One region of the Vibrio tapetis subsp. tapetis genome, then DNA from elsewhere that is predicted to be linked to it. Evidence: predicted binding sites of a transcription regulator. Region 1 holds the regulator's gene; the other holds the start of a gene.
The links. Region 1 encodes MetJ, which represses methionine synthesis genes. Its sites were predicted from a motif close to TTAGACNTNTANANGTCTAA; they were not measured.

Region 1 (4,458 bases):
TTCAGCATCAATTCCATCAAAATCAAGCCAGCAGGTTTGGCTGTCGATTACCGCGACCAAATCAAAGCTCTTTCCGTGCCGCTTTTCCAAATCACTTTTTTGCTCAGCAAATAAAGACAACCAACTTGAACCTATATTTCCTTTTCCGCATAGCGCGATTGCAACGCGCTTTTGTGCTTGAAATAGCTGGCTATGAATTCCCGTCAGTAGGGGTTGCGTGTCCGTGGTACGAGTAATGGCCACTAAGCTTAGCCCTGACTCAGATTCACAAATAAACTCAACTGGGCTATTTTTAAGTTGCTGGTAGAAACCATAACAATGGTTCGCGTTATTAGTAACTCCAGCCCCCACAGCCGCGACAAGTGAATAGCCTTCTTTAAGCTTTAGTTCACCTTCTACAGAGATATCTTGTAAATAGCTTAATGCTTCACCCGCGACTTCTGCGGTATACGCGAGTAACAAGCAACCTTGATCCGCTTGAACTTCAAATGCGAGAGGTTGAAGTTGAACACGCGTTAACGCTTGTAATACTTCACGATGTTGGCGCTCAAAATCATGCCCTTGAGCAAACACAATGTTGACCATCAAGACTTCATCTAACGACGTGATGATCTTAGCGCCACGACCAGATGCCAGAACACGCTCTACTCGCGTTGAGCCAGACTCTGGGGCGTGGCTGCAACGTAAATGCAAATCCATAGCACTTTGAGCCACAGGCTGTAAGGTTCTACTGTGCAAAACAGGCGCAGCTAAACGCGCCAACTCACTGGCTTCATCAAGGCGAAGCAGTGGCAGTAAGCACGCATCAGAGACTTTACGAGGGTCAGAGCTATATACACCTGCTACATCACTCCATATGGTCACACGGGTAACTTCAGATAGTTCGCCAATTACTGTCGCGGAATAGTCTGAACCATTTCGGCCAAGTAATACGGTTTCACCACTGTCATTACTCGCCATAAAACCAGTCACCACTAAGCGGCAATGAGAATGCTGAGCTAATGTTGATTTCACCAAAGGCCAAGATCGTGCACGATCAACTTCTGGTTGCGCACCGTGATCCGCCCGCAGAAAATGACGAGAATCTAAAGCCGTCGCTTCAAGATCGTGCTGACATAATAAGGTCGCCAATAAACGAGAAGACCAAACTTCACCATGCCCAAGAGCGGCAGCTTGATCTGCAAGGCTCAATGGGGCGTTCAACTCCCCAAGAGCAGAAAATTCTTTATTTAGCTGTTCCAGCAATGTCGATGCTCGTTCTTCATTAAGCAAAGTGGTCACAAGATGAGTTTGAAATTGACGTAACTCTTGCAGCAACTCATGGGCAATACGGCCATCTTTATCGAGTGCTTTTAACCAGCTAAGTAACAGGTTGGTTGTTGAGCCCGCCGCAGAAACCACAACTAAATCTTCTGGTTGAGAGTATTCGCGCAAGATATTCACGACTCTCAAATAACATTCAGGATCAGCAAGACTGCTTCCGCCAAATTTGTGTAACTGGCGTTGAATCGTCATTACGCTTCCTCCTGAACCAACTCAAAGGCTTGGCGTAAGTCAGCGATGAGGTCATCAGCATCTTCAAGCCCAACAGATAAGCGCAGCAATTGCGTTGTAATGCCCGCTTCTAATTGCGCTTCATCACTCATCGCTCTGTGCGTCATAGAGCTTGGATGACAGATAAGGCTTTCTACCCCACCAAGAGACTCCGCCAATGAGAAGAGCTTCAGGTGACCAACAAACGCTTTTAAAGAGTCAAAGCTACCTGCATATTCAAAGCTCAACATTGAGCCAAAACCCGATTGTTGTTTTTTCGCAATGTCATGGCCAGGATGGCTTGGCAAACTTGGGTGATAAAGCTTGGCAACTAAGGATTGAGTTTGCAGGTACTGTAAGATTTGTACTGAGCTTTCTTCATGCACTCGCATACGCGCTGCCAAGGTTCTTAGACCCCGTAAAGTCATGTAGCTATCAAACGGCGTACCCGTTGCACCAAGGCAATTCCCCCACCACGCCAGCTCTTCGGCATGCTGTGTACTTTTCGTTACGACCACACCACCAATAACATCAGAGTGGCCGTTAATAAACTTGGTCGTAGAATGAATAACAAAATCGGCGCCTAGCAATAAAGGCTTCTGGTACACAGGTGTTAAAAAGGTATTGTCTACCGCAACCAGTGCTCCTACTTTTTTTGCTTTATCACAGGTAACTTGTATATCAACCACTCGAACCAATGGATTCGATGGCGTTTCAAGTAAAACTAATTTTGGCTTCTTAGCAAGAGCAGCATCCAGAGCCTCTTGATCAGATTGGTCAACAAACTCAACCTTAAAGTCGCCTTTTAATGAGCGAGTATTAAATAGACGGTAAGTACCACCGTAGCAATCATGAGGCGCAATAATCAGATCGTCTGGCCCTAAAAAGGTACTGACCCATAGGTTTAGCGCTGCGGTGCCCGTATTTGTGATAACCGCGCCCTCACCTGACTCTAATTCAGATAATGCTTGCTCTAATTGGCCACGATTCGGGTTACCTGAACGGGTGTAATCGTATTTAGGTACTTCACCAAACGCTGGGAAGCCGTAGTTGGTGGAAAGATAAATAGGGGGGACGACGGCATGATATTGACTATCAGCCTCGATACCGGTGCGTACAGCAATGGTTGCTGGTTTGCGATCGCTCATAAGGTTGGTCTTCCTTTCCAAAATCCATGTTATCTGTTATACCAATAACGGCGGCCGGATAACATACGGTGTCGTGCTTTTGCTAGCAGTATTGCTACTTTATATCTACTTTAACCCCTCAAAAAAAGGACGTCAACACATCTGGACGTCTATATGTCTTTGCTTATGGCGGTAAAAGTCGCTAAAATCATCACCTATATTGATACTAAGCTGCGATTGACGCTGATTTCTTGGTATCTAATTCGATATTAATAAGAAAATGAAGGTGCGCAATGGCAGATTGGAATGGCGAGTACATTAGCCCATATGCTGAGCATGGAAAAAAAAGTGAGCAAGTAAAAAAAATTACGGTTTCGATTCCACTTAAGGTGCTAAAAGTCCTTACGGATGAAAGAACCCGTCGTCAGATAAACAATCTACGCCATGCGACCAACAGTGAACTGCTATGTGAAGCTTTCTTACATGCCTACACGGGGCAACCTCTTCCAACGGATGAAGATTTAAGAAAAGATCGCCCTGATGATATTCCTGCCGAAGTGAAAAAACTGATGACAGAGATGGGTATCGAATTCGAAGCATTCGACGAAGAATAGATATAAAAAAGGCAGAAGGTATTCCCTTCTGCCTTTTATTTTTGCCTTTAGCCTTTAGCCCATATAATTTTCCGGCATCTCAATACGAGCCACACCAGAATCTACTGCCGCTTGCGCCACAGCTTTAGCAACGCGAGGCAACAAACGAGGGTCCATAGGTTTCGGAATGATGTAGCCAGAGCCAAATTCTAACTCGTCAACACCGGCCGCTTTTTTCACTTCTTCTGGCACTGTTTCTTTCGCTAACTGGCGAATCGCTTCAACCGCAGCTAGCTTCATCTCAATATTAATTTCACTTGCACGAACATCGAGTGCACCACGGAAAATAAACGGGAAACAAATTACATTATTTACCTGATTAGGGTAATCACTGCGCCCTGTACCCATGATCAAATCATCACGAACTTGATGAGCAAGCTCTGGCTTAATTTCAGGATCTGGGTTTGAACATGCAAACACAACGGGCTTATCAGCCATCAATTTCAGCGCTTCTGGTGGAAGCAAGTTTGGCCCAGAGACACCTAAGAATAGATCCGCACCTTCAATCACATCTTCTAATGTGCGCTTATCCGTATTATTAGCAAATAACTGCTTGTATTCGTTCAAATCGTCGCGACGAGTGTGAATAACACCCTTGCGGTCCAGCATGTAAATTTTTTCGCGTTGAGCGCCACATTTGATCAGTAGCTCCATACAAGCAACCGCCGCCGCTCCTGCGCCCAAACAAACAATCGTCGACTCTTCTAGCACTTTGCCCTGAAGTTCAATGGCATTTAGCATACCTGCGGCAGTAACAATTGCCGTGCCGTGTTGATCATCATGGAAAACGGGTACGTCACAACGCTCGATAAGCTGACGCTCAATTTCAAAGCAATCTGGTGCTTTAATATCTTCTAAGTTAATGCCACCAAACGTATCTGCAATGTTAGCAACCGTATCGACAAACTCTTGAATAGTGCGGTGCTTGACCTCAATATCAATAGAATCCAAATTAGCAAAGCGCTTAAACAGTAGAGATTTACCTTCCATTACTGGCTTAGAAGCTAATGGACCTAAATTACCCAACCCTAAAATTGCGGTGCCATTTGAAATAACCGCGACCATATTACCTTTAGCAGTGTACTTGTAAACGTTGTCTGGATTTTGTGCGATTTCTCTTACAGGTTCTGCTACACCTGGGCTAT
Region 2 (4,458 bases), 110 kb from region 1:
GATAATTTCATAGTTATTACATTGTAAAACGACGCCAACGATATTCTTACCAATATCGTGTACATCGCCTTTAACCGTTGCCAGTAAGATCTTACCGTTAGTCGCGCCTACATCTTTGGTCGCATTGATAAATGGCTCTAAGTGGGCAACAGCTTGCTTCATAACACGTGCAGATTTAACCACTTGCGGTAAGAACATTTTACCTTCACCAAAAAGGTCACCAACAACGTTCATTCCGTCCATCAAAGGCCCTTCAATCACCTCTATTGGCCTTGACGCATTCTGACGGGCCTCTTCGGTATCCTCCACAATAAACTCGGTGATCCCTTTAACTAGTGCATGCTCCATTCGTTTTTCTACTGGCCATGTACGCCACTCTAAAGCCGCTGGATCCTCTTCTTTTCCAACCCCTGTATTGGCGTACTCAGATGCAATATCTAAGAGCCTTTCAGTACCGTCATCACGGCGGTTAAGCACAACATCTTCAACCGCTACACGCAGCTTTTCAGGTACGTTGTCATAAACCTCTAGCTGACCGGCATTAACGATCCCCATGTCCATACCATTTTTAAAACAGTGGTATAGAAACACGGCATGGATAGCTTCACGCACGTAGTTATTGCCTCGGAACGAAAAAGATACGTTAGAAACACCACCAGAAATCATCGCGTGTGGCAGGTCGCGTTTTATATCTCCAACTGCTTCGATGAAATCGACTGCGTAATTATTGTGTTCGTCAATGCCCGTTGCAACCGCAAATATATTGGGATCAAAGATGATGTCTTCTGGAGGGAAACCCACCTCATCAACCAAAATATGATAAGCGTTAGTACAAATTTCTAATTTACGCTCTCTCGTATCCGCTTGCCCTTCTTCATCAAATGCCATCACAATAACAGCGGCACCGTAACGGCGAACTAATTTGGCTTGTTGAACAAACTTCTCTTTACCTTCTTTTAAGGAAATTGAGTTAACTATGCTCTTACCTTGCACGCACTTAAGGCCTGCTTCGATCACCTCCCACTTAGAGGAATCGACCATAATAGGCACTTTTGATATTTCAGGTTCAGAAGCACATAAGTTTAGAAAGCGAGTCATACATGCTTCTGCATCAAGCATGCCTTCATCCATATTGATATCGATGATCTGTGCACCGTTTTCAACCTGCTGACGCGCGACATCAAGAGCTTCATCGTATAGCTCTTCTTTTATAAGACACTTAAAACGAGCAGATCCGGTCACGTTAGTTCGTTCACCTACGTTTACAAACAAGCTTTCTTTTTCGATCATCAGAGGTTCTAGACCCGATAATCGACACGCTACTGGGATATCAGGCAATACTCGAGGTTTAACACCTTTAACAGCCAGAGCCATCTGCCTAATGTGCTCTGGTGTGGTGCCACAGCAACCGCCAACAAGGTTTAAGAACCCACTTTGCGCCCACTCAGCGATATGCTCAGCCATATCTTCTGGAGAAAGATCATATTCGCCAAAAGCATTTGGAAGGCCAGCATTTGGGTGGGCAGAAACACTGCATTCTGAAATGCGAGAAAGCTCATCGACATACTGCCTCAGTTCGTCAGGACCTAATGCACAGTTCAAACCAAAGGAGATAGGTTGAACGTGTCTGAGTGCATTATAGAAAGCTTCCGTAGTTTGGCCTGAAAGAGTACGGCCAGAGGCGTCAGTGATGGTGCCAGAGATCATGACTGGTAATTCATAACCCAGCTCTTCAAATACGGTTTGAACCGCAAAGGCACACGCTTTTGCATTCAAAGTATCAAAGATCGTTTCAATCAAAATAAGATCGGAACCGCCTTTGATAAGCGCATGAGTAGACTCACAATACGCTTCTACCAGTTCATCAAAACTGACGTTTCTAAAACCAGGATCATTCACATCAGGTGATATAGAACAAGTGCGGTTTGTTGGGCCAAGTACCCCCGCGACATATCTTGGACGCTCAGGCGTCTTAGCACTCCACTCATCAGCCGCTTCACGGGCTAACTTTGCTGCGACATAGTTGATCTCTGCACTGAGACTCTCCATGTCATAATCGGCCATAGCGATAGTGGTTGCATTAAATGTGTTGGTTTCCAGAATATCAGCGCCGGCGGCAAGATATTCCAGATGAATTCCTTTTATCAACTCAGGCTTAGTCAGGACCAAAAGATCATTATTGCCTTTTAAATCACAATGCCAATCAGCAAAACGTTCACCACGATAATCCGCTTCTTCGAGCTTATAATCTTGAATCATGGTGCCCATGCCACCATCGATTAACATGATGTATTCTTTTAACTTCGCTTCAATTTGTTGTTTTACTTCGCTTCCAGCCACAATACTGCCTCATTCCTTGCGTATAGTTCATCCTATCATATCGATTATAGAAATCTAGACGGCCAAACCTTGTTGTTATATTTTTATGTAAACAAAATACGCTATCCGATAAATAATAAAAAGCATTTGATATTTATACGTGCTAGATAGAAAATCAATATTCATACTTTGTTACACTTAAGCGAGTTTTACATCATGTCCGTTTATTACACCCTGTGTTTTTTATCAGCGGCAGCTATGTTGATTGCATTTATCAACTCTAAATTCGGGAAAATGCAAACCACCATAGCCATAACGGCTGGTGCTTTGGTTTTGTCGCTGCTCATTATTATTGCGGGCCAAAATGATTGGTTCGAATTACGTCATGTCGCAATGGAAACAATGACGACAATTAACTTTGAAGACTTTCTTTTGAAAGGTGTACTAGGTTTTCTGTTATTTGCTGGCGGACTGGGTATCAAACTACCCAATTTAGAAGACCAAAAGTGGGAGATTACAGTTCTTGCCCTTGGTGCTACCCTCATTTCAACAGCATTAATTGGCTTTGCGCTCTATGGCTTCTGCTCACTAATTAATGTACCGCTCGATCTCATTTACTGTTTACTATTCGGTGCTCTCATTTCGCCTACCGATCCCATTGCTGTACTCGCTATTGTCAAAAAACTAGATGCCCCTAAGCGTATTTCAACTCAGATCGAAGGTGAGTCTTTATTTAATGACGGATTTAGTCTAGTTATTTTTGTCACATTGTATTCATTTGCATTCGGTACAGAAGCTCCAACTTTTGGTAGTGTTTCCATGCTATTTCTACATGAAGCTATCGGTGGAATAGTCTATGGCTACTTGCTCGGACTATTATTCCACTACTTGATCAGTGCTACTGACGACCACTCAATGGAGTTACTCTTAACTATTGGTATTCCAACAGCTGGATATACTTTTGCGCAAGTCCTGGGAGTCTCAGGACCATTGGCAATGGTGATTTCTGGAATAATGATCGGAAACTGGACGAGGTTCGTGGGTTTTTCTAAGGAGAGTGAAGAACACTTAGACAATTTTTGGGAGTTAATTGATGAGTTCTTGAATGGCGTGCTATTCCTGCTTATCGGTATGTCTATGCTGTTATTCAACTTCCACCAAGAAGACTGGTTATTAATGGGATTTGCCGTCCCTCTTGTGCTTGCTGCCCGTTATATCAGTGTTAAAACTGCATATTTAGGCTTCCAAAGATACCGTAGCTATAACTCATGGTCAGTTAAGATACTGACTTGGGGAGGGTTACGGGGCGGTCTAGCATTGGCGATGGCTCTTTCAATTCCGTCAGGAATACTCGTCATTCCAGACAAATCCATAGATGTAAAAGAGCTATTACTTGTCATGACATATTCAGTGGTTGTATTTTCTATTCTTGTCCAAGGCTCGACCATAATTCCCATGATTGAAAAAGCAAAAAAAGAAGAGTAACCGAGAACAAGGCCACAACAGTGGCCTTACTACTATTTATTAGTGCTGGTGATACTAATCTTTTGTGAAGTTTTCTTCCGAAAAACGATCTAAATCATATGGGGTCTGTTGGTAAACACAGTAGTTAAGCCAATTTAAAAACAATAAATGTCCATGACTTCTCCAGCTTGCAACAGGTTTGTTATCAGGATTATCATTAGGGTAGTAATTAACTGGAATAGCAGGCTCCATACCTTCGCCTAGATCTCGGACATACTCGTGATGCAATGTGTGCGAGTCGTACTCTGGGTGCCCAGTAACAAAGACATTACGCTTATCCTTCGTTGAAGCTAGGTAAACACCAGCAGCATCTGAAGTTGCTAATATGTCCAAATCAGTATGTTCCTCTAGATACTCTGGTGAAAAGTCCGCATACCTAGAATGGGGAGCCAGAAAAGTATCATCGAACCCGCGTAAAACCGGATGAAACTCTTGCTGGATCTTATGGTGGTAAACACCTGATAACTTTTCTTTCCGAGTTCGCTTTGGAAGGTTATACAGTAATTTCAATCCCGCTTGTGCAGCCCAACATACATAGAGTGTTGACGTAACGTGCGCTTTCGCCCAATTCATAATTGTCTGTAAATGTTCCCAATAAATCACATCCTCAAACTG

Region 2: metH (methionine synthase) is a predicted target of MetJ. The motif match lies at 2,387-2,406, and genes of this name have one in related genera.

The regions. Positions count from the first base shown of each region.
Region 1 covers NZ_LT960611.1:2,988,789-2,993,246, forward strand. The annotation lists gene VTAP4600_RS13355 (bifunctional aspartate kinase/homoserine dehydrogenase II) at 1-1,515, opposite strand, end outside; gene VTAP4600_RS13360 (O-succinylhomoserine (thiol)-lyase) at 1,515-2,681, opposite strand; gene metJ (met regulon transcriptional regulator MetJ) at 2,954-3,274, shown strand; gene VTAP4600_RS13370 (malic enzyme-like NAD(P)-binding protein) at 3,329-4,458, opposite strand, start outside.
Region 2 covers NZ_LT960611.1:2,875,163-2,879,620, forward strand. The annotation lists gene metH (methionine synthase) at 1-2,286, opposite strand, end outside; gene VTAP4600_RS12775 (cation:proton antiporter) at 2,536-3,804, shown strand; gene metA (homoserine O-acetyltransferase MetA) at 3,859-4,458, opposite strand, start outside.